Regions from separate parts of the Pseudovibrio sp. Ad46 genome, predicted to be linked through region 1. Evidence: riboswitches for the same ligand, from Rfam matches in the RefSeq annotation. Region 1 holds a riboswitch; each other region holds the start of a gene.
What was found. Region 1 has a riboswitch for cobalamin ahead of PsAD46_RS15075 (TonB-dependent receptor). Riboswitches for the same ligand answer to the same signal wherever they lie in the genome.
Positions count from the first base shown of each region.

Region 2: it holds a riboswitch for cobalamin, as region 1 does, so the genes downstream of both, cobU (bifunctional adenosylcobinamide kinase/adenosylcobinamide-phosphate guanylyltransferase) here and PsAD46_RS15075 (TonB-dependent receptor) in region 1, are expected to answer to the same signal.
Region 3: it holds a riboswitch for cobalamin, as region 1 does, so the genes downstream of both, PsAD46_RS24015 (energy-coupling factor ABC transporter permease) here and PsAD46_RS15075 (TonB-dependent receptor) in region 1, are expected to answer to the same signal.
Region 4: it holds a riboswitch for cobalamin, as region 1 does, so the genes downstream of both, PsAD46_RS02730 (ABC transporter ATP-binding protein) here and PsAD46_RS15075 (TonB-dependent receptor) in region 1, are expected to answer to the same signal.

Region 1 is NZ_LMCG01000050.1:92,183-99,423, reverse strand. Features, by position in the region: gene PsAD46_RS15085 (iron ABC transporter permease) at 1-219, opposite strand, end outside; gene PsAD46_RS15080 (ABC transporter substrate-binding protein) at 216-1,088, opposite strand; gene PsAD46_RS15075 (TonB-dependent receptor) at 1,186-3,045, opposite strand; cobalamin riboswitch at 3,221-3,434, opposite strand; gene PsAD46_RS15070 (DMT family transporter) at 3,610-4,503, opposite strand; gene PsAD46_RS15065 (formate--tetrahydrofolate ligase) at 4,836-6,503, shown strand; gene PsAD46_RS15060 (heparin lyase I family protein) at 6,500-7,241, opposite strand, start outside.
Region 2 is NZ_LMCG01000071.1:227,986-235,226, forward strand. Features, by position in the region: gene cobN (cobaltochelatase subunit CobN) at 1-1,227, opposite strand, end outside; gene cobW (cobalamin biosynthesis protein CobW) at 1,227-2,357, opposite strand; gene cobU (bifunctional adenosylcobinamide kinase/adenosylcobinamide-phosphate guanylyltransferase) at 2,354-2,914, opposite strand; cobalamin riboswitch at 3,050-3,259, opposite strand; tRNA gene PsAD46_RS19585 (tRNA-Asn) at 3,520-3,594, shown strand; tRNA gene PsAD46_RS19590 (tRNA-Asn) at 3,634-3,708, shown strand; tRNA gene PsAD46_RS19595 (tRNA-Asn) at 3,748-3,822, shown strand; gene PsAD46_RS19600 (hypothetical protein) at 4,535-5,224, shown strand; gene PsAD46_RS19605 (cysteine synthase A) at 5,470-6,507, shown strand; gene cls (cardiolipin synthase) at 6,604-7,241, shown strand, end outside.
Region 3 is NZ_LMCG01000080.1:138,820-146,060, forward strand. Features, by position in the region: gene PsAD46_RS23990 (DUF2293 domain-containing protein) at 1-143, shown strand, start outside; gene PsAD46_RS23995 (hypothetical protein) at 151-414, opposite strand; gene PsAD46_RS24000 (glycosyl hydrolase family 18 protein) at 674-1,564, shown strand; gene PsAD46_RS24005 (hypothetical protein) at 1,825-2,562, shown strand; gene ettA (energy-dependent translational throttle protein EttA) at 2,621-4,270, opposite strand; gene PsAD46_RS24015 (energy-coupling factor ABC transporter permease) at 4,494-5,159, opposite strand; cobalamin riboswitch at 5,195-5,406, opposite strand; gene PsAD46_RS24025 (hypothetical protein) at 5,763-6,578, opposite strand; gene PsAD46_RS24030 (EAL domain-containing protein) at 7,005-7,241, shown strand, end outside.
Region 4 is NZ_LMCG01000005.1:255,848-263,088, forward strand. Features, by position in the region: gene PsAD46_RS02720 (iron ABC transporter permease) at 1-589, opposite strand, end outside; gene PsAD46_RS02725 (ABC transporter substrate-binding protein) at 592-1,530, opposite strand; gene PsAD46_RS02730 (ABC transporter ATP-binding protein) at 1,543-2,325, opposite strand; cobalamin riboswitch at 2,669-2,879, opposite strand; gene PsAD46_RS02735 (RNA ligase family protein) at 3,004-3,630, opposite strand; gene PsAD46_RS02740 (hypothetical protein) at 4,449-4,721, shown strand; gene PsAD46_RS02750 (hypothetical protein) at 5,376-5,765, shown strand; gene PsAD46_RS27830 (hypothetical protein) at 5,759-6,262, shown strand; gene PsAD46_RS02755 (GNAT family N-acetyltransferase) at 6,341-6,859, opposite strand; gene recR (recombination mediator RecR) at 6,975-7,241, opposite strand, start outside.

The DNA.
Region 1 (7,241 bases):
CAGGCCTAGTGTTGCACCCGTGATTAAGCCCAGAAGGGCGCGCGGCACGCGGATTTCCCAAAAGACGATGGAAACGGGTGTTTTTTCTGCGGCGAATGCTGCTTTAATCAGCTGCATGAATGTTAAATCAGCAGCGCCGATCATGAGCGAGGTTACAAACAAGACAGCAGCGATCAGGCATAGTGTCATAATCAACGGAGCATCCGGATGCTTTGTCATTCGGCTTGCGCTCCTAATTTGGTGGCTTGGTTGGCCAGTTTACCAATAGCTTGCGTCACAAACGGCAGACCACAAATGGTGTATTTGTCTTCAACCATGACGCGGCCACTGTTGCCGAGTGTTCGCTTCAATGCCGGGTGAGCGAGGAGTTCAAAAGCCAGTGCTGGTTTATCTGAGAACTGAGTGCCCTCAACAAGCAACTGTGGGTCTTCGAGGATCAGCAGCTCCAGAGGCAGTTTACTTGTGCCCTTCAAGCCCAGATTATTGGCAATATTCTGCAGGCCTGCCGTTGTGATCAACTCATTGACGAGGCTACCATCTCCCGCCGTGTACCCATTGGCGTAGTAGACCCCTGCCCGTGCCTGTTCATCTGGCTGGACGTCGATTAACTGTTGGATTTCGGAGGTGAACTGCTGTGCAAGCGCTTCAGCTTGTTGTTCACGTCCCAATACCTTACCGAGACGTCGTAGCTCTTTGGCGATGTCTGAGATCGTGCGAACGGGCGGCACTTGAACCACCGTTATTCCGAGACCGCGCAGCATCTGGACTGTGGTTTGGTTTGTGTATGTCCCTGCGATCACCAGATCAGGGTTCATCAGATAGATTTCTTCCGCCCCGCCGAAGTTGACCGGATAGGCCTTTGCCTCTTTACTCATGACGGAGAGCGTTGGGTCAGATGCTAATTTGGAGACTGATACAAGTTGTTCTTTGCCTGCGAGCAGCATGGAAAACTGGTCGGTGCACAGGTTCATGGAGACAACTCGCCGGGGTGCCTTCGCCTCGCTCTGGTCCGCTCGTGCAACAACCGGACTGAACGCCAGAGCCATCAGAAACGCCATTTGCATGATCTTTTTGATCTTATTTCGCATTTCGACCTTTTGAGAGGCGTACAGACATGGAAAGGCAGCCCGAGCAGAGCCATCCCCTGCAAGATGCCGCTCAGCTTTCACCGAGCGGCATACTTAATCAGAAACTGGCAGTAAGACCAGCGTAAACAGAAAGACCCGGTGTCTGATAGCCGTTAATTAGCTCATAATCCTGATCTAATAGGTTCTCACCGCGAACATATAACTCTACCTCTTTGGTCACATCATATGAGGCTTTGGCACCTAACAGGAACACATCTTCCATAGCTACGATGTTGGGCCAATCAGATCCAAGATTTTCACCAAGATAGGTACCATTCACATTCAGCGAAATGTCGTCTGTAAAACCATAGTTCATTGCCACACTCAGATCATGAAGAGGAACATGAGCTAAACGTTTCTTATCTGGACCAACAGAGTAGGTGTATGTATAGCCTGCGGTCAAAACCAAGCGATCGGTTGGCTTATAACTAACTTCCAACTCTACACCTTGACTGCGCGACGTCCCTTTTATCTGATTATATTTGCTGATCGAATTATCATAATCAATCAAGTCGTCAGTCAAAATATTGAAATAAGTAGCGGAGGTTGAAAGCTGCCCATCCAGCCATTTCTTATCTACGCCGACATCGAAGCTAAGGCTTTCTTCTCGCTCAAGCTCATGATTGCCATAGCTAGGGTGATTAAGTTCGTAAAGCGAGGGAGCTCTAAACCCATTCCCAACACTGGTTCGAACTCTCAAATCTTCATTAACTTCATAAGAAGCAGTCAATCGTTTCGAAACAAAACTGCCAAATTCACTATGTTGATCAAAACGCACTGAACTAGCCAAATTCAACCCACTGAGTGGTTCAATCATAAGCTGAAGGAAAGCTCCACCAATGGAACTGCTGTCGTCGATCGGGTCATTTGTTTTTGAGAACTCTTGGGACCAATCTCCCCCAAAATTGAGCTTTGTCTTTTCGTTAACTTCGTACTCACCAAGGTAGTCGAATTTAACTCTCCTCCCCTCAAAAACAGATTTTTCTTTGGCCGCGTCTGCAAAATCCTGTTCACGCTTGATATCTGTAACCTGAACCGAAAAATCAGAATAAAACCGATCTTCAAACGCCAAGTAGTTCGCGCCTACCTTTACTGAAATCTGCCGATAATGCATGTCATCTTTGACGTTCGGCTTCCCTGAGGCATCAAGCTCAGTAGTGCCCTTTGTTCCTCTTGCTGCAAAGTAAAGGTTAAGATTCTCTGTTAGGTCAAAGGATCCTTTTGCTGACACCGTTGTATTTTCATAACCATCATCATCAGCGGGCTTACCCTTTGGTGAAACTGCACTAAACCCATTTGTACGAAAATGCTCGATACCTAACGCAATATCAGCACGATCTGACGCTCCTCGAACACCATATGAAACATTCTTTGTATCGTAAGAACCGACTTCAACCCGTGCAGATTGCTCAACTATTCCTGCTGGAGCACGCTTAGTTATAATATTGATTACACCTGCGATCGCCTGTCCTCCATAAAGAGCACTTTGTGAGCCTTTGAGTATTTCAATACGCTCTACATCCGCGAGCAACATATGCTGAAACGCCGTCGATGGTCGTGCACGTGTTGGATCTGTTAGATCCAAACCATCAACTATAACTTTAATGTATCTACCATTTTGACCTCTCATGCGAAGAGTAGACAATGTACCTGCCCCTCCATTCTGAGTGAGGGAGATGCCCGGGAGCTGCGCGAGGTAATCCTGAACAAACGTAGCGCCGTCGTTCTTTAGGTCTTCTTCGGTGACAACGTGGGTAGTGGAGCCGACTTTGCCGGCTTCGGTTTCCGTTCTGTTGGCGATGACGATGATTTCGTCGAGCTCGGTCTCGTTTGCGGAGGAGATTAGAGTTGAGCTGAGGAGAGCTGAGAGAGCTACGCCAGATTTGAGGGTAGCTGCGATCCAAGATGTGTTACGCACGAGTTTGGTCCATCATTCACAGCATCCATGACGGATGCCATGCTGTTGATTGCATTGTGCGTCTTTGAAGAAACCTGGTTCTAACCTTTTGAAATAAAGTCAGATTCATTGCCGCTCAGACGCACTGTGAATGTCACCTGAACGGAATACCGCCCCTTAGCACGCCCCGTGCCGTGGGTGAGTGACTGCATCTGGCAGGTCTCCTGGCTTGCGCGTCCTTACTGTTGCTCCGCCTTCCCAACACTGCTTTAAACAGCTGCGTCAGTGGCATGTGTGAGCAACAACTCTACGCTTACAGTTGCGGGGGCAGCCACGGCTTTTCCAATCGGACCGTGTTCCCTTTTCATTTTTATCTAATCGACAAAAATACCAAATGCCCGGCTATTGATCAGATTTCAGGGGCTTTCGTCAACTGGCTGAATAGCGAACTTGATAAAATTCGACCAATTGCCTGCAAAACTCACAGAAATTGCTGATGCGGCCACACTACCAGATCTTGCGGTGCGGCCACTTAAGGTCGCACCTGCTTGTGGTACTTAGGCAGCATGGTTGCATATCGTCTGTTTAACTCATGAAAATCAAAGCACAGCCGAGAATGACGAGGAGTGCACCAATCCATGCCCCAATGGCAGGAAACTCTTTGGTTTGCCACCACAGGACAGGCAGCATCATCGCTGGAGTGGTTGCAGACAGGGTAGAAACGATGCCCACCTCTCCGCCACTCAGCGCATAGAGGATCAACGTCATGCCGATACCCATGCCAAGCATGCCGGACAAGGAGGCCAGTGCGACAATCTCTTTGTTGATTGGGTTCGCCAGTCTGAAAGGACGGCCCGGCAGGTAAAAGAGCACCAGCAAACCAAAGGCTGCAATGGTGCAGCGCATAAGCGAGATGGCGACGGGATCTGCTCCACTTTCCATAACGGGACGAATGATGATTGACCCGACTGATTGGGAAAGTGCGGCCAACGTGCCAAAGAGGACACCAATGGAAACAGGACCTCTAATCGCCTCCCATTTATGAAGCTGGTCTTTGCGCTTTCCAAACGCAATGGCGAGGATAACGCCGACCAGAACGAATGAGATACCAACAAGTGCCTGAAATGACAGTTCCTCTGACAGAAACAGCCACCCAAGAAGCGCTGACATGGGTGCGTTCATGGAAAACAGGATGGCTGTGCGGCGCGGTCCCATACGGTTGAGCGTGAGGAACAACAAAGTGTCCCCCATGAAGATGCCGACAAAGCCAGAGAGAAAGATGAGAGAAGCGTGGCTTGAATCAACCGTATTCCATGTGCCTGTTGCAATGACATAGATACCCAGAAACACCACAACAAACCACATGCGCACGCAGTTGAAGCCAATGGCTCCAAGGTGTGCTGCAGGTTTTGCTGAAATGAGACCACCAATAGCCCAGGTGGCAGCGGCACCGAGCGCGGCAACTTCAAATAAAAACATGGGGTGACCTAACCGACGAAACTACGGCGCGGCGCAGTTTGTTTATAAAAGCCAACCAGCTCTACTGCTCTTGGATTTGCCGCGCAAGCGCAGTCTGGTGAATTTTAGAACAGACCAACAGCTATTCAGGCAATAATATTTCACATCTCAGCAAAAACACAGATGAGCACCGTTAACTAAGTTAGTTTCAAGTGCCCTACCTCAATCTTGAACTTTGCAGGTGCATTCGGTAGAGATTCTACGTAGAGATTACATTGCTGTTCCTGCCTGATTTGCGTTTTTGACGCTCTCTCCGGCTCATTTTATTACACGTTCTAATCTGGAGATTTTCCATGAAAGATATTGAAATTGCCCGCGCAGCAGACATGAAACCCATTGCGCGCATCGCTCAAAATCTGAAGATCCCGGAGGACGCTCTTGAACCTTATGGCCGGTTTAAAGCCAAGGTTAATCTGGATGAGATGCCAGAGCTGAGCAGCAATCCATATGGCAAACTCATACTTGTGACAGCTGTTTCCCCAACCCCAGCGGGAGAAGGCAAGACTACGACAACTGTGGGCCTTGGTGATGCGCTCAACCGCATTGGGCTAAAAACAACTATCTGCCTGCGAGAACCTTCTCTTGGCCCGTGCTTTGGCATGAAGGGGGGAGCAGCAGGCGGCGGGTACGCACAAGTGGTACCCATGGAGGACATCAATCTCCACTTCACAGGCGATCTGCATGCAATCACTACCGCACATAACTTGCTGTCTGCTATGATTGATAACCACATTTATTGGGGCAATGCGGAGAGTATTGATCAACGCCGCGTTGTCTGGCGCCGGGTTGTTGACATCAATGACCGTTCATTGCGCTCCGTTACCACTGGTCTTGGCGGCGTAAGCAATGGGTTCCCGAGTGAATCTGGCTTTGACATTACCGTGGCTTCTGAAGTGATGGCCGTGCTTTGCCTTGCTGAAAACCTACAGGACCTTCAGGGCCGTTTGGGCCGCCTGTTGATTGGGTATCGTAAAGACAAGACACCCGTTTACTGCCGGGATATCAAAGCCGATGGTGCTATGACTGCGCTGCTTAAAGATGCCTTCTGCCCCAATCTGGTTCAAACGCTTGAGAACAATCCTGCCTTTATTCATGGCGGCCCGTTTGCCAACATCGCGCATGGCTGCAACTCGGTGATTGCGACGAAAACAGCACTGCGCCTTTCTGATTATGTGGTGACAGAAGCAGGTTTTGGTGCCGACCTTGGAGCAGAAAAATTCTTCAACATCAAATGCCGTCAAGCTGGTTTGACACCGAATGCCGTTGTTGTTGTGGCCACTGTTCGTGCACTCAAGATGCATGGCGGTGTTGCCAAGAATGATCTGACAGTGGAGAACATCCCTGCGCTTGAAAAAGGTATGAGCAATCTGGAACGTCACGTGAAAAACTGTCAGCGCTATGGTGTTCCTGTCATTGTGGCCATCAACCGGTACGGTCCTGATACAGATCAGGAAATTGACGTGATCATGACTCGGATGGAGAATCTTGGCGTTAAAGCCGTGCCCTGCACGCATTGGGCTAATGGCTCAGCAGGCACTGAGGAGCTGGCGACTTCTGTCTCTGAAATTCTCCAGACAACACAGTCAGACTTCAAACATCTTTATGAAGATGATCTGGCCCTTTGGAAGAAAATTCGCAGGATTTGTAAAAAAGTCTACGGCGCCTCCAAAGTCACCTGCGAGCCGGCTGTCAAAGATCAACTCAAATCCTATGAGGAACAGGGGTACGGTCATCTCTCGGTTTGCATGGCCAAGACGCCTTATTCCTTCTCGACCGATCCGGCTTTGCTTGGGGCACCATCTGACTACAGCATCCATGTGCGTGCGGTTCGACTTTCCGCAGGGGCTGGATTTATTGTTGCACTGACTGGCGATATTATGGTGATGCCGGGCCTGCCGCGCCACCCGGCAGCAGAGACCATCGGGCTTGATGAAAACAGCCAGATTGAAGGCTTGTTCTAGTCTACATCAGACCGGTGTGGGCCGCGGCGAAAGCGGTCCAGATACACTGTCGACTGTAAGTCATCGCGATCATAATCCCGGTAATGCCCGAACTTGAAGTATTGGGTTTTACCGGCAAACTCATCATTACCAATGTAACCAGTAACGCGTGCGATGAACCTGTTGTTGGCCCAAATCTCGATGATCCCCTGCCCAACACGGCTTCCTTTGACGCGATAACGCATATCAACCCATCCGGTTGTTGGATCCGGCAGTACCGGGTCATCTGAGAGTTCGATCTGAATACCTGGATAATCTGAGTAGGTTTGTGGGTCCGCCAGAAATGGGAACTTGGAGGTATCCTGTGCTTCAATCGCTTTTTTCAGCTCAGGAATTGAAAGGCCACTGCCAAGGAACTCGTCTGAGGTGCGGCTTGCATCATTTCTGTTGCGAAAACCTTGCCGATCCAAACTCAGCATTTGCTGTAGCTCCTGCGAGAACCCCTTAAAGTCTTGCTGATAGCTGCCTTCTGCCTGCGCAACCAGTTTGCGAATGTCATTATGCTGGACAGTGATGTGAAAAACGCCGTTGTCAAACCGTTGCGCCAGAAATGGGCTGCCGCCAGAGTCTTCCTTCCATTGACCAATGACCCAGCGGGTCGATCCGGCAGGCCAGACGGTTCCATCAATTTTAAAGCTGAATGAGTACCAAACCTCATCGCCAAAATTACAACGTTTTTGACGGGCCTCCCAAAGTTCA
Region 2 (7,241 bases), on a different contig from region 1:
GTGCGCGCAAGAGGCAGGCGTGTCCAGCCCAACCCCGTTTGCTATACGCCCATCCTTGTTGGGATAGTTTGCGAGGATTATGCCGACTTTGCGTTGATTTGCGTTTTTGTGTTTCAGCTGCGCCCAATTGGCCGCCAACGCTGCCACAAACTCAATCCGGTCCGGTTTTGGTACAAAGCGAACAAGCGAACATTGGGTCCTGACATCACGCCCACCTTCCTCCTTAAACGAGATCGCCCGCGTCAAAAGACGACCATCAATTTCAGGAAGCACCACATGCATGGCAAGGTCACGCGGGGATAAGCCCTGATCACTCTCGGCCCAGCCTTCTTCCGAGGAAGACGACAGAACGATCTGCAGAACACATGCACCTGGATTGTCCAGCACCGTGCCGGAATGAACAGCACCCGCACTCGACAACGCAAAGGCTGTGGCATTCAAAACCACATCTGGCGGGCACTGCTCAAACACGCTGGAAACAACACCAGCGCATTCCGCTTGTTTCAGGCTCGCCACATAAAGCACCAGCGGGTTTATCCCCTGTGCCTCAAGCGCATGGCATAATGCCTGCACTGGCTCAATTGCACCGCTCTGGTACAGCGCCCGATAAAACACAATGGCCGCAACCGGACGGCTTGGGTCTTTCCAGCTCGCCCGCACATCATCTAAGGAGGGAAGCGAATGCCCTTGCAGCACCAGCCCGGCCCGCGGCAACGCCATTGGCTCCGATGGTGCCTCGACAGGCAACTCAACATTCTGCGCGGCATATAGCAAAGCGTTAGAAAGGTTCTCCGCCCCGCCCTCAATCAGATAGCGCCACAACATCTGCGCAACAGACAAAGGCACGGTGGAGCGCTTCGCCAGCTCTTCATCCCACTTGTCGTCACCGGGCAGAAGAACCAGCTTCACCCCGTCAGCGCGGGCAGCTGCTTCCAGCCGCTCAACGCCGTAACGCCAGTATTCAACACCGCCCAAAAGGCGCACCACAACAAGCTTGGAGTCCTGAATGGTCTGCTCAACATAAAGATCAACAGAGTACGGATGCGACAGCGCCAGAAAACTGGCAAGACGAAGAGAGTAGCCCTCATGCTGGGCATGCGCCGCCGCAAGCCCGGCAAGCTCTGTGTCTGCTGCGCTTAAAAACACAACATCCGCAGGCGCCTGCTCAAGGTCGACGGCCTCTTCTCCATCATCCAATCGGCGTGATTGCCCGACAAGTACGTGCATCAGGCCTGAACCAACTCAAATTCACTCAGCGCAGCCTGCACACTGTGCTTGTCCAGCCCCGCAAGGCCGATCACAACAAGTTTGGAGTGGCTTTCACTGCCAGCCGCAAACCAGGCCTCCACACGCGGCCCAACCGCCTGCACTAGCACCGGCGCGGTTTTGCCCTCAACCACCACACTGCCCTTAATGCGCAACACACCAGAAACCTTCATGGCCGCTCCCACCTGAGCCTTCACCTCATCAATTGAGACGAACCGGCGGGTTGGCAGTACAAAACTCTCAAAATCATCATGAGAATGATCGTGATGATGGTGGTCGTGGTCGTGGTCGTGGTCGTGGTCCTGGTCCTGGTCCTGGTCCTGGTCCTGGTCCTGAGCATGCTGCGCTTCATGGTGAGAAAGGCGCAAGTCCATATCATCTTCTGCACCAGCATCCCGCCCAAGCAAAACATCCAGCGCCAGCTCGCCATGAGAGGCAGAAACAATCTCAACCCCATCGCGAACACGGCCACGGATCGTCTGCTTCACCGCCGCCAGCTCTGCCTCGCTCAAAAGGTCCGCTTTGGAAAGCACAACAAGGTCAGCACAGGTCAGCTGATCCGCAAACAGCTCTTCCACCGGGCTTTCATGGTCCAGCGCATCATCCGCCGCCCGCTGCGCATCAACAGCCTCTTCATCGCAGGCTACTTTGCCAGCGGCAACAGCCGGTGCGTCTACCACGGTCACCACACTGTCAACGGTCACACGTGGCTTGACAGAAGGCCAGTTGAACGCACGCACCAACGGCTGTGGCAGAGCAAGGCCAGAGGTTTCAATCACAACCACATCCGGCACCTGCTCGCGCTCCAGAAGCATCTCCATGGTCGGCAGAAAATCATCAGCTACCGTGCAGCAAATGCAGCCGTTGGCCAGCTCCACCACTTCATCAGCAGAACAGTCCGGGTCAGCACAGCCATTCACCAGTGAGCCATCAAAACCCATCTCGCCGAATTCATTGACGATCAGCGCAATGCGCTTGTTCTGTGCCTTCATCAGCAGGTTGCGTACCAGCGTGGTTTTTCCGGCACCCAGAAAACCAGTGATAATGACAGCAGGGATTTTTTTAGAAGGTGCAGCAAAAGAAACAGTCATAGGGAAATCTCCGGTAAAACAGCAGGCTTCAGCTGCAAAGGCTGCCCAGCAGCCACAAACATCACAAAATGGCAGAGGTCGGCGATACGCTGGTTCAGGCGGCCAGCTTCATCTCGAAAGGCGCGGGCCATGGCGTTTTCAGGCACAATGCCCATGCCCACTTCATTGCCAACAAACACGACAGGGCACGGCAAAGAGCTAAGAACCGCCTCAAGCCGTTCAAGCTCCACGGTCCAGTCCCGCGACCCGTGCATAAGGTTGGAAAGCCAAAGTGTCAGGCAATCAACGAGGATCGCACGATCGTTGCTGGCATGCGTTTCCAGCACGCGCACAAGCTCCAGCGGCTCCTCAACAGTGTCCCAAAGGTCGCCCCGCTGCATCTTATGATGCGCGATACGCTCCTCCATTTCACCGTCAAAGGCCTGGCCTGTCGCGATATAAGTCGGGCGTCGCCCGCTGCTTATAACCAGCTTTTCCGCATATGCGCTTTTCCCGGAACGAGCTCCACCCGTAACCAAGCAATGGCGAACACGAAGGTCGCCTCTCTGTTCAGCCATCTGGGTTAGCTGGTCAGTAAGCGCAAAGAAGCCGGGGCTTCAATCAAAGAATATGAAAGTACAGCAACTGTCTCGCACGGAGACAGGAAAATATGCGTCATGAGCACCTCTCGCCGTCCACCCGACAGCAGTCCTATGTCAAATCATATCTCCAGCCGGTCTCCTGGCTTGCGGCTCAACCGACCATAGCCCCTTCCCAGCCCTTAAAAGGCCAGTGGGATTTTCGCTAAGGTCTCACCGCTCACAGTTGCGGGGGCAGCTGCGGCTTGTCTCCATAATATATGGAACCGCATTCCCGTTTAATCTTGTCATTCCAAAGCCTGAGCCGGAACAAAAAGAAACTGGAGTTCTGGCCTTAAGTGTGGGGCGCAATCAGCTCTCCTGTCAATTGTCTTTGTGAGGATTCCAACATCACCGGAAAATCAAACCCGCAAAATCCGCGGTTTTTGGAGATTTCTGGCTAACCCCCTTGGATATCTCAATAAAAAAATAGAGAAACTGTCCACAAATCGAAAAATACGCAAAAAACGACTTGGCAAACACAACATGCCTCTGTAAAAGCCTCCTCACGCAAACGGCGAGGCAAACTCGCAAGGGTGTCATGATCCCCGGTAGCTCAGTGGTAGAGCAAGCGGCTGTTAACCGCTTGGTCGCTGGTTCGAATCCGGCCCGGGGAGCCATCCTTTTTCGTTTGCAGCCATACGGCAAGATCATCGTGATCCCCGGTAGCTCAGTGGTAGAGCAAGCGGCTGTTAACCGCTTGGTCGCTGGTTCGAATCCGGCCCGGGGAGCCACTTCTTTTATCGATCAAAGCCAATGGCAACATAGTATGATCCCCGGTAGCTCAGTGGTAGAGCAAGCGGCTGTTAACCGCTTGGTCGCTGGTTCGAATCCGGCCCGGGGAGCCATACTTTTCTCTTTATCCTCCCCTTCCTCTTAAACAGCTCTTCTCTTCACAAAACACGTGCGTGTGCGTCTATCCAGAAAACAAGAAAAATGATGGGTAGAAAACCATGTTCACGCGAAGCGAAGGCGCAGCACTATCAAGTGCCGCTGGCCGAAGACATAAAGTCCATTTGGGTAGAACTCTCTTCCGCACAAAAGCGGAGGCGTTCCATTTTGCGCTAAAACTCACCCTGATCCTGCATATGGCCACCCACTGACCCAGCTCTGGCTCCTTCAATTTTTAGGGAGTTCATAAGTCTGGAGAGCTGTGCATATCAGCAACGAGCTCAAATACCGCCCGACAGCCCTTGGCACCCACAAAAAATTGGCCGAAATGAAGCGCTGTTCTTTCAAAAGCTTAGCTCATGCGGAAAAATACTAGATTTTTTTGCCATATGTACAAACTGCGATCTACATCACAGTTCTATCCAAATCATATAGCAAATCAACACAATGAAAATTTTACATAATAGCATTTAAATAACCTGAAAGTATAAATACGCGAAACATAATTTATATACAATTATTATGGCATAGATACTCTAAGTAAATGCGTATACCTCTAATATATCTAGTGCATATTATCATAATCACTACTAAGTGATGACTAGTGAAGTGCACATAATAAGGCGCCCCCTCTGGGAAAGTTGCTGCGTAAAAGTCAGGGAGCCATAAATGAGTAGTCTGTTGCCATCCTGCGGTCTGCCGCAAACCTTCAAGTTGCATCTCACAAGATCAGGGTTTCTTGCCGCCTGCATCGCTGCGCCACTCGCTTTGGCTGCGCCTTCGCACGCAGAAACGCCACCTGCCTCCTCGCCTGCCACAACATCCGGCCCTCAGCTCATCGAAAAATCCGATAATGGCAACACCTACGCCATGCCAGAGGACTATCTGGCCGTCACAGTTGCTCCGCCCTCCAAAACACCCTACGCCGATCCATTAGAGAGTGATTTGTCCATCTGGGTTGGTGAGGTGGAAATTGAGGGCCGCAAGACCCTGTGGGTCGAGTTGATCGATACCCACGGCGAGGTCATCTACAATTCCGAGGTCCAGCAAAACGAGACGCATCTGTTGCCAGATGGCAGAGCCATCGCCGTCACCGTGATGCAACCTGCCACTCACAACAAAGCACTGCAGTCTGCCAGCCTGAAGAAAGACCAGTCCCGCGTGCCAACTGATGAGCGCTTTGTGATCACCCGCAAGGAAGCTTTTGCTCCGGCATTGGATACGCAGGTGAACCTGCTGGAAGTGCAGCCCGTCCCAAAGGAAGTCCATAACTCCTTCATGCTGCGCGCAGGTGAGAACGGTGAGATCCTCTGGAAAGCCACCAAGGATGCCATCACCTGGCTGGAAAGCAGGTCCTGACAGAGACGGAACAGCGCGCAAATCGATACTCTCTCAAATCGCATTTAGCGCACTCATTCGAAAGCCACGCACCCCGTGAGCAATTTTGTTCTCATGCGCAATCGCCAAGAGAATAATATCCTAGTCTGACGCACCCTTTGGCAGCCCATTTCTTGTTCTCGTGAGGTCAGCGCAGTAGCGTGGTCTCAAAAGGGGTAAACACCCGCATTCTGATTTTTGGTCATACGAATTATTTGAGAGAAACTATGGATACGCGCGCCTCTGCCATCGAAGCCATCGGCAACACTCCACTTATTCGCCTCAAAGGCCCCTCCGAGCGAACCGGCTGTGAAATTCTCGGCAAAGCCGAGTTCATGAACCCGGGCCAGTCCGTCAAGGACCGCGCCGCGCTCTTCATCATCAATGACGCAGTCAAACGCGGCACGCTCAAGCCGGGCGGCATCATCGTGGAAGGCACGGCTGGCAACACCGGCATCGGCCTCGCGCTGGTCGGCAACGCCCTGGGCTACCGCTCTGTCATCGTCATTCCCGAGACCCAGTCTCAGGAAAAGAAAGACATGCTGCGTATCGCAGGCGCCGAGCTGATCGAAGTTCCGGCTGTCCCCTATAAGAACCCGAACAACTACATCAAAGTCTCGCAGCGGGTCGCAGAAGAGCTGAACAGAACCCACCCGCAAGGCGCCATCTGGGCCAATCAGTTTGATAATACCGCCAACCGTCAGGGCCACATTGAAACCACCGCTCAGGAAATCTGGCAGCAGACCGACGGCAAAGTGGACGGCTTTATCTGTGCAGTCGGCACCGGTGGCACGCTTGCCGGCACCGGCATCGGCCTGAAGGAAAAGAACCCGAACATCAAGATCGGCCTTGCAGACCCACACGGCGCAGCGCTGTACAACTACTACGCCCACGGCGAACTGAAGTCCGAAGGCTCCTCTATCTCGGAAGGCATCGGTCAGGGCCGCATCACCGCCAATCTGGAAGATGCACCGATCGACATCCCTTACCGCATCTCTGACGAAGAAGGCCTGCTGATCAACTTCGAGCTTCTCGAACACGAAGGCCTCTGCCTTGGCGGCTCTTCCGGCATCAACGTCGCTGGCGCAATTCGTCTCGCAAAAGAACTCGGTCCCGGCCACACCATCGTGACCATCCTGTGTGACTATGGCACCCGCTATCAGGGCAAAATGTTCAACCCGACCTTCCTGCGCGAAAAAGGCCTGCCAGTGCCAGAATGGATGGAACGCAAGTCCGAAATCGCCATTCCATTTGAAGCTGCCTGACCTTAACGGAAAGAACTGCACAATACGCCAAGAGGTTTTGACCATTCCTCTTGGCACAGCTATAAGTAGGTCCTCGCATTACAGGAGTTGTAGCGCTTGGAATCCTCATTTAGCCTTCTCCCCCTGATCGCAATTTTCAGTGTTCTTTTCTATGCTTTGGCAGTTATTTGCGCCATTCGCGAGATCATGTATTCACGCACCTCGCAAGGCAGCATTGCCTGGCTGCTCTCCCTGTTTTTCATCCCCATGCCAACGGTCCCGCTCTACTTCGTCTTCGCATGGAAGCGGCTGGATGATTACATCGAGGTCCGCGATGACATCTCCCAGATTGAAGCAGACGTCCTCAATCGTCACACACCGTTTGTAGACAGCGCAGCCAACACCCAGTGGCCGGTGCACACCCGCGTAGCCTCGGTGCCTTTTCTTGCAAACAACCAGTGTGACCTGCTCATCGATGGTCCAGCCATGTTTGCCTCCATCATTGACGGCATCCGCACCGCCGAAAGGCATGTTCTCGTCCAGTTCTTCATCATCCGCGAAGACAGCGCAGGACTGGAACTGGCAGATGCCTTGATAGAACGCGCTAAAGCGGGCCTGCACGTTTGCCTGCTTTACGACGACATCGGCTCCCGCTCCCTTTCCACACAGTACCTCACGCGCTTGCAGGACGCTGGTGTCCGCGTCAGCGCCTTCAACAGACGCCACCGCCTTATGCGCATGCTCGGCCCCATGCG
Region 3 (7,241 bases), on a different contig from region 1:
TACTGGAAGAAGGTCTGGACCGGGACGCTGCTCGTTACTGCGTCGCAGATGAGATGGAAGCCACCATCACATCATGGGGCGGAAGCATCACCGCCGGGGAACTGCTTGCCGCTCCCAATGAAAGCGGCGAGCAAGATCAGTAGCTACAAATTATCGGCAAACACCAATAATCCAAGTAAACGCAAGCGCTACAAGGCACAGTGCAGGGATGATGATCGCAGCATACCCGAAGAATGCAATTGCCAAACCCCAGCCAACAAAGAAGTTCGCGCAGAAATAGTATTTTGCTTCGCTGTTGCCATGCACAGCATCTTTGAACAACCAACCGATGATTGGAACAAGGAAAAGAAGTTTGAAGAAGAGTGGATCATTATCCTGCTGATCTTCAGCAGAAGACAGAGTTGTATCGCTCATTGCAGTGCCCGTTATTGATTGATGGGGGAAGAACACAGAGTTGACTTACATCAATTTAACATTCACGCGCATGCGTCACATCAGCACATCTACGTATGAAGCATGAATATAGATGATGGCTCATCTCCCATCATGAGGCCGAAGTCTCACGTATAACTCTAAAAGCATTAACTAAAACACACTTATCAGATCACGACCTCTCTTGATTTTCGTCAGCTAAACGCGAGCTCATTGAGCACAAGAGAAAAAAGGAAATCAGATGCCAAATAAAGAAATTGTCGGCTACGCTCTCAGCACGAATACACAGCTCATCGCTGAGATGGCGCAAAGCGATTATACAACAGTCATTCTTTGCTTTGTTGTGAGCGATGAAGCGGGAAATCTCTCCCCAAGCACAGAACTTCAAGCCATGTTCAATGCACCGGATTTGATCAGTAATCTGAAAAAAGCTGGCAAGCGTGTCTTGATTTCAATCGGCGGCGAAGTCTTTACAACCGCTGCTTGGGCAGCTCTTGCAAACAACCTCGACAACACAGTCCAACAGCTGACTAAGATGGTAACCGACCACGGCCTTGATGGTGTTGATATCGACTGGGAGGATACAGGCTATACTGGATATGACGCAACGACGTTCCTTGTTGACTTATCTAAGTCGCTAAAAACAAGTCTTCCTGAGGGCCAGAACTTCGTAACACATGCGCCGCAAGCACCATACTTTTACGGCGGAGCTCCCGGCTCATACACACAGATCTACGTCGATGTTGCGAAGAATGCCGGAGACACGATCGATCTCTACAATATCCAATATTACAACAATCCTTGGTATGTTGGCGAAACAGCAGAAGAAGAAACCGGCAAGGTTGTAGGCACTGAGCTGGTTGATGGCCAGACATTTCCCTCCAGTGTCGTTGGCATCGCATCAACAGGAGTACCTGCGTCCAAGCTTATTGTAGGAAAGCCGACAACACAGGCCAACGCTGGAAGCGGCTATTTAAGCGACGATGATATAGCATCAAACCTCATCACACCTCTCCTCGCAAAAGAACCTGACTTTGCCGGCGTGATGGGTTGGCAATATCCTACTCAATACGGTTCAGATACAGGCACTGATGAATGGGCAGCAACCATGGCAAAGGCGCTTGGTAACTGATCCCGAGCTATCAGCGAACGGCGGAGCATGCCCTGCTCCGCCACTCAGAAGCAAAACCCCACCTAAAATCAAATAGCGGTTTCCCAGACAAGCAACTTCAAAACAACCGATCTGAAAACAATTTCGTGATCAGTGCCGAGCAGCACGTAATGCACGCTGCACATTCCCTATCTTCTCCCTCAAAGGTTGTAGCAATACAGGGACCAGACAGCCCTGTCTGATGACGCGGCCTTCAAGTTTTCAAGCGAGGAGAGGATCTCATGCCAAAGTTTGGACTGTCTCTTAAACTGCAAGTCCCACCATTGCAGCTCAACCAACCTCAGCAACAGGCTGCTACCAACCACCAAGCCAACAAACCAGGAGGCTTGGCAGGTAAGCAGGACGCTGTTGCGCAGCAAGTGAAAGACTTGCCTGCACCAGTATTCCGCCCAGCAGCAAACCCACCAAACTTCGAAGCAGCAAAGAACAGTGGCTGGGGGTCAGAGAACAGTGGTTGGCGAACGCTCAATATTGAGAGTCAGGACAGCTTCATCCACACCAAGCGCATTGATCCAAACGCAAAAGGTGAGTTTGCGGGTGACAAAATCCATTTAAGCATCGAGCCTAGTCAGGTACCACAAGCCTTTGATGCCATTAACACACTTCTCTTTTCGGAAGACTCTCCGGTCGATAAATGGAAAGTAACCGACATGACACGCGTGACAGAAGGCTCACGCGTACAAGTCGGTGCTCAATTTACTCTTTACCTGCGCCCAAGTGCTGAAGATTCCCAGTACACGGCGCAAGATTTGAAGAATGATAAATCCTTTGTCGAAACCATCGAGCAGAAACTCTCTCATGCAGGTATCCAACCTGGTGAACGACCAGCGTCAGACGTTGCTCCACACCATTGGGACTTTGCCAGCTATCGCAACGAAATTCGAAGCGACCGCGATGGAGGTGCTGCGCAGACAGAAGCTTTGCGGCGTGAACCTGTCTTCGAGCTGCTAACCATCTAGTAAAACAACAAAAAAGGCCCGCAAAATGCGGGCCTTAATTCTTTCAAGCAAGCTAGACTTAGCGTGTAAGTGGCTTGTACTTGATGCGGCTTGGGTCTGCAGCGTGTGCGCCCAGGCGGCGAACCTTGTCTTTTTCGTAGTCTTCAAAGTTACCTTCAAACCACTCAACGTGGCTATCACCTTCAAAGGCCAGCATGTGCGTTGCAAGACGGTCAAGGAACATACGATCGTGCGAGATAACCACGGCACAACCAGCATAGTTCTCAAGCGCATCTTCCAGAGCTGCAAGTGTTTCGGTGTCAAGATCGTTGGTCGGCTCATCGAGCAGAAGAACGTTTGCGCCTGACTTCAAAACCTTAGCAAGATGCACGCGGTTACGCTGACCACCGGAAAGATCACCAACTTTCGCCTGCTGTCCAGCACCCTTGAAGTTGAAGGAGGAGCAGTAAGCGCGTGAGTTGATCTCTTTCTTATCAAGATAGATCACTTCAGCACCTTCGGAAATCTCTTCCCAAACGGTCTTGCTGTCATCCAGTTTATCACGGGACTGATCCACATAACCAAGGTGCACACGGTCACTGACGACCACTTCACCGCCGTCTGGTTTTTCCTGACCGGACAACATCTTGAAGAGTGTTGACTTACCAGCACCGTTTGGACCGATGATACCAACAATACCACCACGTGGCAGTTTGAAGGTCAGATCATCAATCAACAAACGATCGCCAAAGCCTTTGGAAACGCCTTGAACGTCGATAACATTGTTACCCAGACGCTCACCAACAGGGATCAGGATCTGCTCAATTGAAGGCATACGCTCTTCTTGAGCAGTCAACAGCGCATCATAAGCATTGATACGCGCTTTTGACTTGGTCTGACGGCCCTTCGGCGTCATGCCCATCCATTCCTGCTCACGCTTGATAGCGCGGGAACGAGCCATGTTCTCACGGCCTTCCTGCTCCATGCGCTTAGTTTTCTGACCAAGGTAAGTGGAGTAGTTGCCTTCATAAGGAATGCCCTGACCGCGGTCGAGTTCCAGAATCCAGCCAGTCACGTTGTCAAGGAAGTAGCGATCGTGGGTAATGATCAGCACTGAACCCTTAAACTCACGCAGATGGCGTTCCAGCCAGTGCACGGTCTCAGCGTCAAGGTGGTTGGTTGGTTCGTCAAGCAGCATCAGGTCAGGCTCGGACAAGAGCAGCTGACACAACGCGATACGGCGACGCTCACCACCAGAAAGGTTATTTACAGGAGAGTCGGATGGAGGGCAGCGAAGCGCTTCCATTGCCATCTCAACCTGGCTTTCCAGATTCCACAGATCTTGCGCATCAATGATGTCCTGCAGCTGAGCACCTTCATCGGCTGTCTCATCTGAGTAGTTCATCATCAGTTCGTTATAACGATCCAGAAGTGCCTGCTTGTGCGCAACGCCTTCCATCACGTTTTCAAGGACGGTCTTGTCCTCATTCAGCTTTGGTTCCTGCGGCAGGTAGCCAACCTTGGCACCTTCTGCAGCCCATGCCTCACCGGTGTACTCTTTATCAAGACCAGCCATGATCTTCAAAAGAGTAGACTTACCTGCACCGTTTGGACCAAGGATACCGATTTTCGCATCCGGGTAGAAAGACAGGTGGATATTGTCGAGTACTTTTTTTGCACCGTAGGCCTTGGAGACCCCGTGCATGTGATAGATGAACTGGCGCGCCATGGACTGCCTGCATCTCCTGATCTGTGTAAACAATGAAATCTCTGGAGAGCACTCATAGTGGAAGCAGCGCCAAGGGGCAATCCATAACACTTCAGCGATGATCAAATCCGTCGCTTTTTCTCCTCAAACGGAGAATTTCACGACAACACCTGGTCACTTCCACGCAAGAAAAAGGGCAGCAGGTTTACACTGCCGCCCCAATAACAAACAAACTCGTGAAAACTTACGCAAGCTTCAACTGCTGAACCACTGTCAGGTTCCGAACAATCGCATTGTCTTCAACGGCCTTGAGCCCCTTCACAGCAATGAAGGTGACCAATGGCTCACACGCAACAATTGCCAGATAAGACAGAGCAAACTGCGCCCATGCCGTAAACGGCGTAGCAACGTCCCCAATCATCAACCAGAAGCCAACCATGCCGGTCACGCCAGCATAATACATCGCATCCAACTTCAGAATCTGCGCAAAGCTCACACGCTTGGTCAGTTCTTTGGACAACAGCTCACGGCCACTCAGGTAGTGAACGGCAATCAGCGGCAACATCAAAGACAAGCTGTTGACGCCAAGGTGGTACATGTCCTGCGGATCAAAAGCGAGCGCCTGAAACAGCAAGCCAATGGCAAACCCAAGCAGAACAGGGGTAAACCCGAGCGTCAGATACATCGCCATCGCACCAACGAAGTGAAGTTCTGATGCTCCAACAGACATATGGAAGCTCTGCATGAAAATGGAGAAGAAAACCGCAGCCAATAGCGTTTTCAGTGGTGTGAATGGCTCTTTCAGGAATTCGGAGATCTGCTCTTTGCAGCCCCAGACAATAACGCCAACGGCCCCTGCATTGGCAGCAATAACCTTGGCGGCGGAAACGTAACCCGGTTCAATATGCATTTAATATGCTCCTCTTCGCACCCTCCGTGCGGTCATGAGTTTATGTCGTGTCGGGCAGGTTTCCTGGCTTATGGCTTTTGCGTCCTCCGCCTTCCCAGAGATCATCTCCAGTGGCTTTTATGAAGAAGGCACCACGTAACAGTTGCGGGGGCAGCTGCGGTTCGGGCCCATCTTTGGTCATCCCTACCGCATTCCCTTTTCATCCAAGAAGCTTGGCTTCTACAGAACCCAACAGCGGGAATATCCTAAATTACAAGAGAAGACACAACTAGAAATAAGAGGTAGTTGGAATAAGCAACAATCAGAGGGATGCAACGGCCTTCGTAACCCGCCAGAGCTGCAGGCAAAAAAAGAGGCGTGTACCCGTTGGTACACGCCTTTAAGAAAGTTGACACTCCCCCATCCGAGTGCCAGCCGAAGCTGCATTTAGAAATATCAGAGTGCCCCATTTCTTCATTGATCTTCATCAAAATAAATAAAATTACCTCAGAAACATCGGATATTATTCAACATTACAAAAGCACTCAGATTTTCAATCGATTAAAACTAGAATAGATCAAATATATCTCATACAGGTTGCAACGAAAGTCTCAGTATTTTCTATTAGTTCTTGCTATAAGTTCTCTCCGAAGGTGCCTGCCACGAATATTTCCTTAGCCAATGCTCCTCAGGAGAAACCACAAAGCTCCAGGAGTTCTGCTGCTCTCCAGAATCATCAGGAGTTGAATCCGGTGTAGGAGTGGAAGTATTTTGGCTGGCAGAAATTTGGATTTTAAGCACCCCTTCACCTTTTCCAGCAAGCTTCAGCAAGCCAAGATCACTGTGAGATCGTCCAAGAAAAATCTGGGGTGCTGTTCCTATTCTCTCCCAGATAGTACGGGCAAGATCTGTAGAAGACACCGGCGCTGCGCGGGGAGTAACCTCGATAACCCGAAATCTCGGAAGTCCGTAATTCAACTCCGCCATAGTGCAATCTACTTCATGGTCTCCAAAGCTTAAAACCCAAATCTGAAAGTGATGTTCTTTCAAGAACCCCACCAACTCTTTCAGAGGCTGAAAAGCAAACTCTCTATATGTCGCGCCAACAGCCTTCGGCCCGTGTAATGACAGATGAGCACGTACGCTTTCAGAATAGTCAGCAAAGCTACCAAAACTATCGCCAGCTTCAGGTGGCATCACTGCATTGTCTGCGCCAGCCAGCGCGTCACTCCATAAAGCCCCATCGCCAACCAAAACAGCAACACGGTCATCGAGTTTCACATATTCAGGGCTCCCGGCCCGAGCCATACGCTCAATGCTTTCCACGATACCATGGCGCGCTGTGGTTGAGCTCCAACTCGGCAAGATATTATCTCGCTCTCCACCAGTTGGCTGCAAAACCGAAACCGCTGAGTATAAAAACAAGCTGGACCACTGCATCGTTCAAGACCACCTGAAAGTTGTTTCAGCAAGATGGTGAACTACAATGCACATCAATTGCCCATAAAAAATGAACTAAATGCTGTCGTGAAAAGAGAAGAGAATCATAATTGACAGCCCGTCCCTCTTTCCTCTCAACTTGAAGATAAATACGAGTATTCACGTATATAAAGAATTTCACTCAACGAAACACTTACTTACAATTTTCATAAATTTGCTTTGGAAGTGTCAGATAAACATCATATGCACCGCACTTTTCGATACTTTTTAGAATTAAACTCGGTTCATCCCTAGAATTCTTAATAAATGCGCAATAATTTCAAACAATTATGCCGAGGAATTTCCTGGGGTACCCAAATGCATTTTCGAGCCCTCTTACTTCCTGTATTGCTCCTTTTCGTTTTAATTGGTTTATCGATACACTTCATGTCAGCGTCATCGTATGCGTCGATTTTCGATCCTGCGACAGGTGGCCTTCACAATCAGCTCAATCAAGCTGAACTGCTCACTCAGCAGCAGAACCTATGGACCATATTGTCTGTTGGATTGTTCGCGCTTGGTGTTCTTGGAATACTAATTGTCTATTCCAGCCTGTTTATTCAGGAGCGTATGCGGGCGACGCGTTTTTTCAACCGTGCCCTTCTCCTCATCGCCATCAGTTCA
Region 4 (7,241 bases), on a different contig from region 1:
TCGCCCGTGGGTCTGCCAAAAAGATGAGGATATTGGCGCCTGCCATCAGCACAAAGCTCACAGCTACACCCGTCAGCACCAGACGGTCGGCACTGGTAGCGCTTGTAAACTTCGCCACCCCAATCACCAGCAGCGTTGCCCCAAGAGCACCCAGAAACGCCAGCAAAGGTACGGTGAGCATCCCCAAAAACAGCCCCGTATGCAGCAGAGCCAACACCGCCCCAAACGCGCCACCAGCTGAAATGCCGATCAAATGCGGGTCAGCTAGCGGGTTGCGGGTGACGGATTGAAGGCAAGCTCCCACGATGGAAAGCCCGGCCCCCACCATGATCGCCAGCAGCGCACGGGGCAGGCGGATCTCCCAGAGAATGCTCTCCCGCCCCAGCGACCAGCTCGGCTCAACCGTGCCCGGCACCAGTTTGTTGGCAAGAACACCCCATACAGTCTCCATGGAAATGGAAACCGCCCCAACGGAGACCGCAAGGCAGACAGAAAGAACCAGCGCAGCCAATCCCACGCAGCAAATCTGCAGCAAATGATGAGAAGAGCCCTCTTTGGGGGCTACAACAACGCCGGTTCCTTCGCTCATTGTTAGTTACCCCAGAATGCGGTTGCGAGTTTCTTGATCGCCTTGATGTTCCGTGGTCCCGGAGTTGCTTCAGCATATTCCAGCGTCACGAACCGGTCATTCTTCACCGCATCCATATCCGCAAAGGCGGGGTTGTTGAGCATGAACTCACGCTTCTGCGCAGCAGTCACTTCGCCGTAGTTGATAATCACGATCACTTCCGGGTTGGTCTCAACCACAGCCTCCCAGTTCACGCGCACCCAGCTCTTATCCAATGTATCCGTCACGTTGGTGCCGCCAGCAGCCTCAATCAGCGCGGTTGGCATCCCATAACGACCAGCAGTGAACGGAGAATCTTCACCTCCGTCATAAACAAACACACGCAGAGGTGTGTCAGCAGCCTTCAAGCCAGCTTTGAACTGCGCAAGGTCTTCGCGATAAGCCTGCACCAACGCTTCCGCCCGCTCTTCAACATCAAAGATGCGGCCAAGGTTCAAAAGATCATTGTACATGTCATCCATGGAAACCTTTGGCTTCTCGCCAATATGGATGCAGCTCTCGGTCAGCTCGTACACCTTGATACCGAACGGCTCCAGCGTCTCCGGTGTGAGCTCGCCACCAACCCTCATACCATAATTCCAACCTGCAAAAAAGAAATCCGCGTCAGCACCAATTAGGATTTCTTTGTTCGGATACTTTGGGGCAAGCTCCGGCAGCACAGCCACTTGATCCGTGAGCTCTTCATCCAGCGTCTTCCACCCAGAAATACCGGTGTAGCCCACCATGTTGTCCTGCAACTCCAGTGCCAGCATCATTTCTGTGAGGTTGGAGTCATGCGATACCGCCCGCTGCGGCACGCCATCAAATTCGACAGTGCGGTTACAGCTCTTGACGGAAACCTCTGCCAGCGCAGCGGAAGAGGAAAGCAGCGCCGCAGCCAGCGCCAAACCAAGTTTTTTCATGAAAAAGTACCCTTAAGAATGCAGATCAAATGTCAGAAGAGAGTGTTGTCGGTCCACCAGCTGTTCGCGCGTTGTGCGCACCTGAAAAGCCTTGGAAACCAAAGCGGGAGAGAGGATCTGCTCCGGCACCCCAAATCCAAGCATTTGCCCGTGGTCCAGCAACAGGATCTGGTCACACACCTCAGCTGCCATGTTCAGGTCATGCAGGCTGGTGATGATCGTCAGATCCAGCTCTTCAATGAGCTTCAGAATTTCTAGCTGATGGCGAATGTCGAGATGGTTGGTCGGCTCATCCAAAATGAGCAGCTCTGGCTCCTGCGCCAACGCCCGCGCCACCATAACCCGCTGCCGCTCTCCGCCAGAAAGCGTGCCAAACAACCGTCCGGCCAAGGCATCCAGCTGCAAAGCGCGGATCGCACGGTCCACCACCTGCCGGTCTCGTTCTCCGGAAGCTGCTAACCCACTGCGATACGGCGTGCGTCCCAGCTCCACAATCTCACGCACCCTCAGCGCAAAATCCGTCGGCTGCTCTTGCAATACCGCTGCCACCCGCTGTGCCGTGATCTTGGCGGAGAGGGACCAGATGTCATCACCGCCAACGCAAATCTGCCCGCTCATCGGCTTGTTGAACCGATAGAGCAGCCGCAACAACGTAGACTTGCCAGCCCCGTTCGCGCCAACCACGCCAAGCACTTGCCCCGCAGCCAACTCAAAACTCAACGGCTGCAACACCAACGAACTCTTCCGATCAGGCGCCCACGAAACATCGCACACAGAAACAAAAACCGCGCTCATGCCAAAGCACCCGTGCGCAGCTCAGCCTCAATCGGGCAACCAAAGGTGCCTAAATGATGAGAAACAGGATCAAGCATCGTACCAACCCACCTGAGTGAAACACTACACATCATCAATGTAACGTTATAACGTTACATTGATTGTCGAATCCTGAGGCAAAAGTCAAGCGCACACGCGCGTCAACCATCAGCGGTTCGCAAAACGACCCGGAATAAAGTTTAAGTCTTGAGGAAACAGGTAACATAACGCCCTCCGCGCAACGGCAGGGGCAAACAGAAACCGGATATGTGAGAGGCTTGCGCCAATGCAACCATTATGGCCTCCTCCGGGACGCCCCGCCCGGGTTGAAGTGAAACATAATGGCAGGTCTCCTGACTCGCGGGTCTGTGCTCAGCCAGCCTTCCCGGATCTCTCCAGTGGCATGCTTGGCGTCGCTCGCCGCTTACAGTTGCGGGGGCAGTCACGGAATTAGCGCCTGTTGGCTACACTTCACCGTGTTCCCTTTTAATCCCGAGGCCTTTCGCACCTCAGAAACCATAGGCCTGCATACTGAGTATTGAGCCCCCCAATTGCAAGCGCTTTCGAGAATAGACCTGAGGTGCTGTTGATAGCAGCTATCACCACACCAAAGTCACCCCGCACTAGATGCTGGACTTAGAACCACGTGCTCATGTGCTCCTAGCTCTTTCGCAACCCGTTCTTGGTAATCTCACCATGCATCCAGTGGGTGTCACTCTGTACGTGATCTGCGCGCACATACTTGGCCATATGTGTCGCCATGTCAGGCTCTTGGAATGCCTCGGTGGTTCGCACGACAAAGCCCTCCTGTTTGCTCAGGTTGAGCCCGTTCAGCACTCCGTCAACGCTTGCTTGAGTGAAAACGCCCCTGTGCAACACCGGAACAGGAGCGATGCCCAGCTCTGAGAAACGGTCCAGCGTCGCATCCCAACTCTGTGTGATGCCGCCAGCAATCCATGCAAAACCTAGAAAGTAAGTGGGCAACCTGTCATAAGCGACGGAATGACGGGCAAACAGATACTCACCGATGATCCGCTCATCCTCAGCAAGACACGGCGAAACACCTGCCGCAAAAGCTTTCATCCAATCACGGGATGGATGATACCCACTGTCAGGGCTACGCGCATGGCATCCACTCTGCAGGATAGTCGTGTTCTCGCCGTCCATCTTCTCGGTAAAGACGACTTCTGCAGCGCTTTCCAGAACCGCCAAATCCCGCAGGATTTTGTCGTCGCTCATTACACCGGGAGAGCTGGGTAAGTGATAGGTGCGGCCATACTTCTTCATGGATCCCGCAGCTCCTTATCTCCAAAGCGAATAAGGGAACTCCGATTTTAATTCCTATGCTCATTGAGCCAGGACACCGCCCCTTCTTCTTATCGGGTGGTGATTACAAGCTTTAACGAGCAACCACAACCACCCACCGTCTTCCCGGACAAACGCAGTGCAGATCCGGGATCCAGAGCAACACGCTCAGGCATAAGCCACGGCACAAACACCTTGCTCCCCCCCACCATCCACATCCCTGTCAAAACTACCAGTTTGACAGGGTAATAACCTCATCCCATTCTCATGCATGAAGCGCACAAGTCCTTTGTTATGGGCGGGAGGGTGGTGAATAGAATACCCTTTCGAGGGGAATAAACTCGCCTGTCTGTTTGCAGGTTTCTAGCCTCCCGCCCGCCAAAGGGTTCTCACGCCACCCTCCGTCTTCCCGGACAAGCGCAGCGTAGATCCGGGATCCAGAGCGACATGCTCAGGCATAAGCCACGACACAAACGCCTCGCTAACCCCGTCATCCACATCCTTGTAAAAACTGTCAGTTTGACAACCGTCGGTTTTCATTCCACATTCATCTGTGAGGCTTCGAAACCTCCTTTAGACAGCGGTAACCGCTCCCGTTAACTAGCGGATTTTTTGTGCCTTTTTTCTAAGGGCGCAGACCCTTTGCTATGAGCGGGAGGGCGGTGAATACAATACCTCTTTCGGGAGGGAATAAACTCGCCTGTCTGTCTACAGGTTTCGAACCTCCCGCTCGCCAGCGGGCCGTCGAAAGCCTTGTTGTCGCGCGGTTGTTCAACACCCTATAGACAGAGGGATTGAGAATGACCGACTCCGCATGTGCCTGTGGCACCACAAATACTTTCCAAAATGAAATTGACGAAGTCATCGTCGCTGTCTCGGATTTGCAAAACCTCTCGTATATTCAGCACCTCGTGCTGACAGAGAGAATGCAGCACTCCAGTGAGCGCGATGCCCTGTTCACTTTGCATCACGCCTTCCGCGATCGCCTTGAAGCACTGGAAAAAAGCTGCGGAATGTTAGAGCGAGTCGCTCATCCGCAGCCAATAAACGCAAAAAATCCGCTTCCTGATTAAGCCGTGCAGCTCTTTGCTCGCAGGCACCCTCCCAAAAACCCCATCGGTTTTCGATCAGGGAGATGCACAGGAGCAAAGAAAAAAGCCAGCCTCGTAAAAAAGGACTGGCTTAGAAAATGGCTTAATCGTGCAGCGCGCTCTACGTGATCGGTACCCCTGACCACGCAGAGCTCGTTCAACAGCACTGTGATGGGTAAATGGCACAAGTCCGTGCCACTTGCCTCCGGTACCAATGGCGAAACGCAAATCCACCCCGCATCCTCGCCAAACGGTGCCCTGCTGGTCTGCGGCAATACCACCACGCCGCAGGCCAGCGCCTCCTTAAAAATACCAGTGCCACCCACATGACGTCCACCCCCTGAAAAATCAGAGGTAACATTCCTTCTACCGCCCCACCCACTGGATCCCGCATCAAGTGCGGGACGACGGCATTGAAGCAACCGCAACAACCTCACCAATACATTATAGTTACATCAGATAATCAAAACGCAGATCTCAACGTCTCTTTTGCTCGGACTGGGTACGTGGGCTCTATGAGGCATTCACAGAGGTAAGGCGTGATTTCGATAAACTGAGCTAAGTAGTAATGGCCAGTTAATTTACTTCCCCAATAACGTGTGATATTCGCCGGTATATTACCTATGGGGAAGTGTTATGAAAAAGCAATTGTTCGCTTTATGCGCTGCTTCTATGTTGATTGCTGGCTGTTCTAGCAGTGGAAGTAATAGTGTAGAAGTCCGCGCTCGAAAGGCTGCCAACCTTTCTATCTGGAAAACCCGTCAGGAGGTTCGCTTTGCAGGGAAGCCATTTGAGGTGGCCGTTGCAAAAGATAAAGCCTTTTCATTTGTTGCTCCAAAAGGCTCAGGATTTCCTTATTCGCCTGCTGAGGTTGAAGGCGTTGCACGCGCTGTAACTGGATGTAAAGCAGAATTTGGGGCAGGAATACTGGCTTTTGTTGGTGGCTTCTCAAAGAAGTCGGATCTGCGAGAGATTCAATCTAAATACTCAGGCTTTGATTATTGGCGTGTGGATCTCAAATGTTAAAAATATTGAAAGCGGTGAGCCTAACTGTTCCATTTATTATGATTGCAGGACTCGTTGGGTGTTCTAATCAATCTCGACCAGCCTTTGAAGATGTGGTGGACCGCGAGATAGTATTTCCTGAGTACCCGAGTAGTGGTTGGACTTATTTAAGTTTCTCTCAGGCTCATGGATATCAGGTCAACTATCTTGGCAAAAATGGTCGTGCTTGGTTATGGTATCCGGGGAACTCAGTGGTAGTCCCGGAGGAATGGAAGCGTGATACTGTTGCAGGACAACAAGCTGTTTGTTGGCGGCATCCAGCGAAGAGCTATAACCCAGTAACGAAGCGATATGGTGGGTCTTTTGCATGCCAGTCGCTGGCATTGTCGCAACGAAGAATCATCGCAAGACTAAAGGGTGATCCTTTCGCGCTTTCTTCTGACAAAATTCCTTATCGGCTCTCGAAGTGTTCCGCACCTAAAGAGTTTGACTTCAATCGTGACCAGTTTCGATGCTGATTAGCGATTGAGCTCTGTGTTTCTGGCTGCAGGTTGGTTTAGGTAAGCGCAAATAATCCAGCACAACTTGTTGCCAACTCACCCCAAATCAAACCGCTTACAAATCCGGTCTACCGGTGTCCCATCAGCCAGCGGCACGGCTTCCAGCACTTTGTAGTCTTTGAAGCCGCGGGAGGTGTAGTAGGCGAGGCCGCCGGTGTTGTCGGCGCGGATGGTGGCGGTGATGGTGACGAGGCCTTTGCCTTCCAGATTGGCAAGTGTCGCTTTGAACAGCGCACTGCCAATGCCGCTCTTGTGCAAACCCGGTTTCACAAAGGTGCCGATATCAATCCAGTCAGCGGGGATATCTCCGTAATGGCTGGCGATTTGAAAGCCAAGCGGCTCGCCGCTCTCACGATCAATCGCGCAAACAGTGCTCTCCAGAATATCCGCTTCAAGAAACCACTCGATGAACTCACCTTTGTTCAACGGCTTCTCAAGCGCAGTTGTCCCCCCGGCCTCAATAATCCGGTTGAGCAGGGCGAGCAGTTCATCCACATCATTGCGCTGGGTTTTGCGGATGAAAAACTGGGTTGGTTTGGCGGAAGACGTGTTCATTTTCAAAAATCCTGTTCAACGCAATAAATACGCAAATCTTTCAAATCAACGCACATAGCAACGCAAACGACTTATGCGACGGAAATACCCGCACAAGCACAGAGCAAGAAACCTGCTAAAACTTTGTTCTTGCTCGCAAAGCCTGCGCCAGCGTGCCCTCGTCAAGGTAGTCCAATTCCCCACCAACCGGCACGCCATGGGCAAGACGGGTCACTTTCACATTCTCAAATCGCGCAAGCTGGTCCGTAATGAAATGTGCAGTGGTCTGTCCTTCAACGGTCGCGTTCACAGCGAGGATAACTTCGCTCACCACACCGCCTTCAATCCGCTCAACCAGCTTGGAAATGTTGAGGTCATCCGGCCCGATCCCATCCAGCGGAGA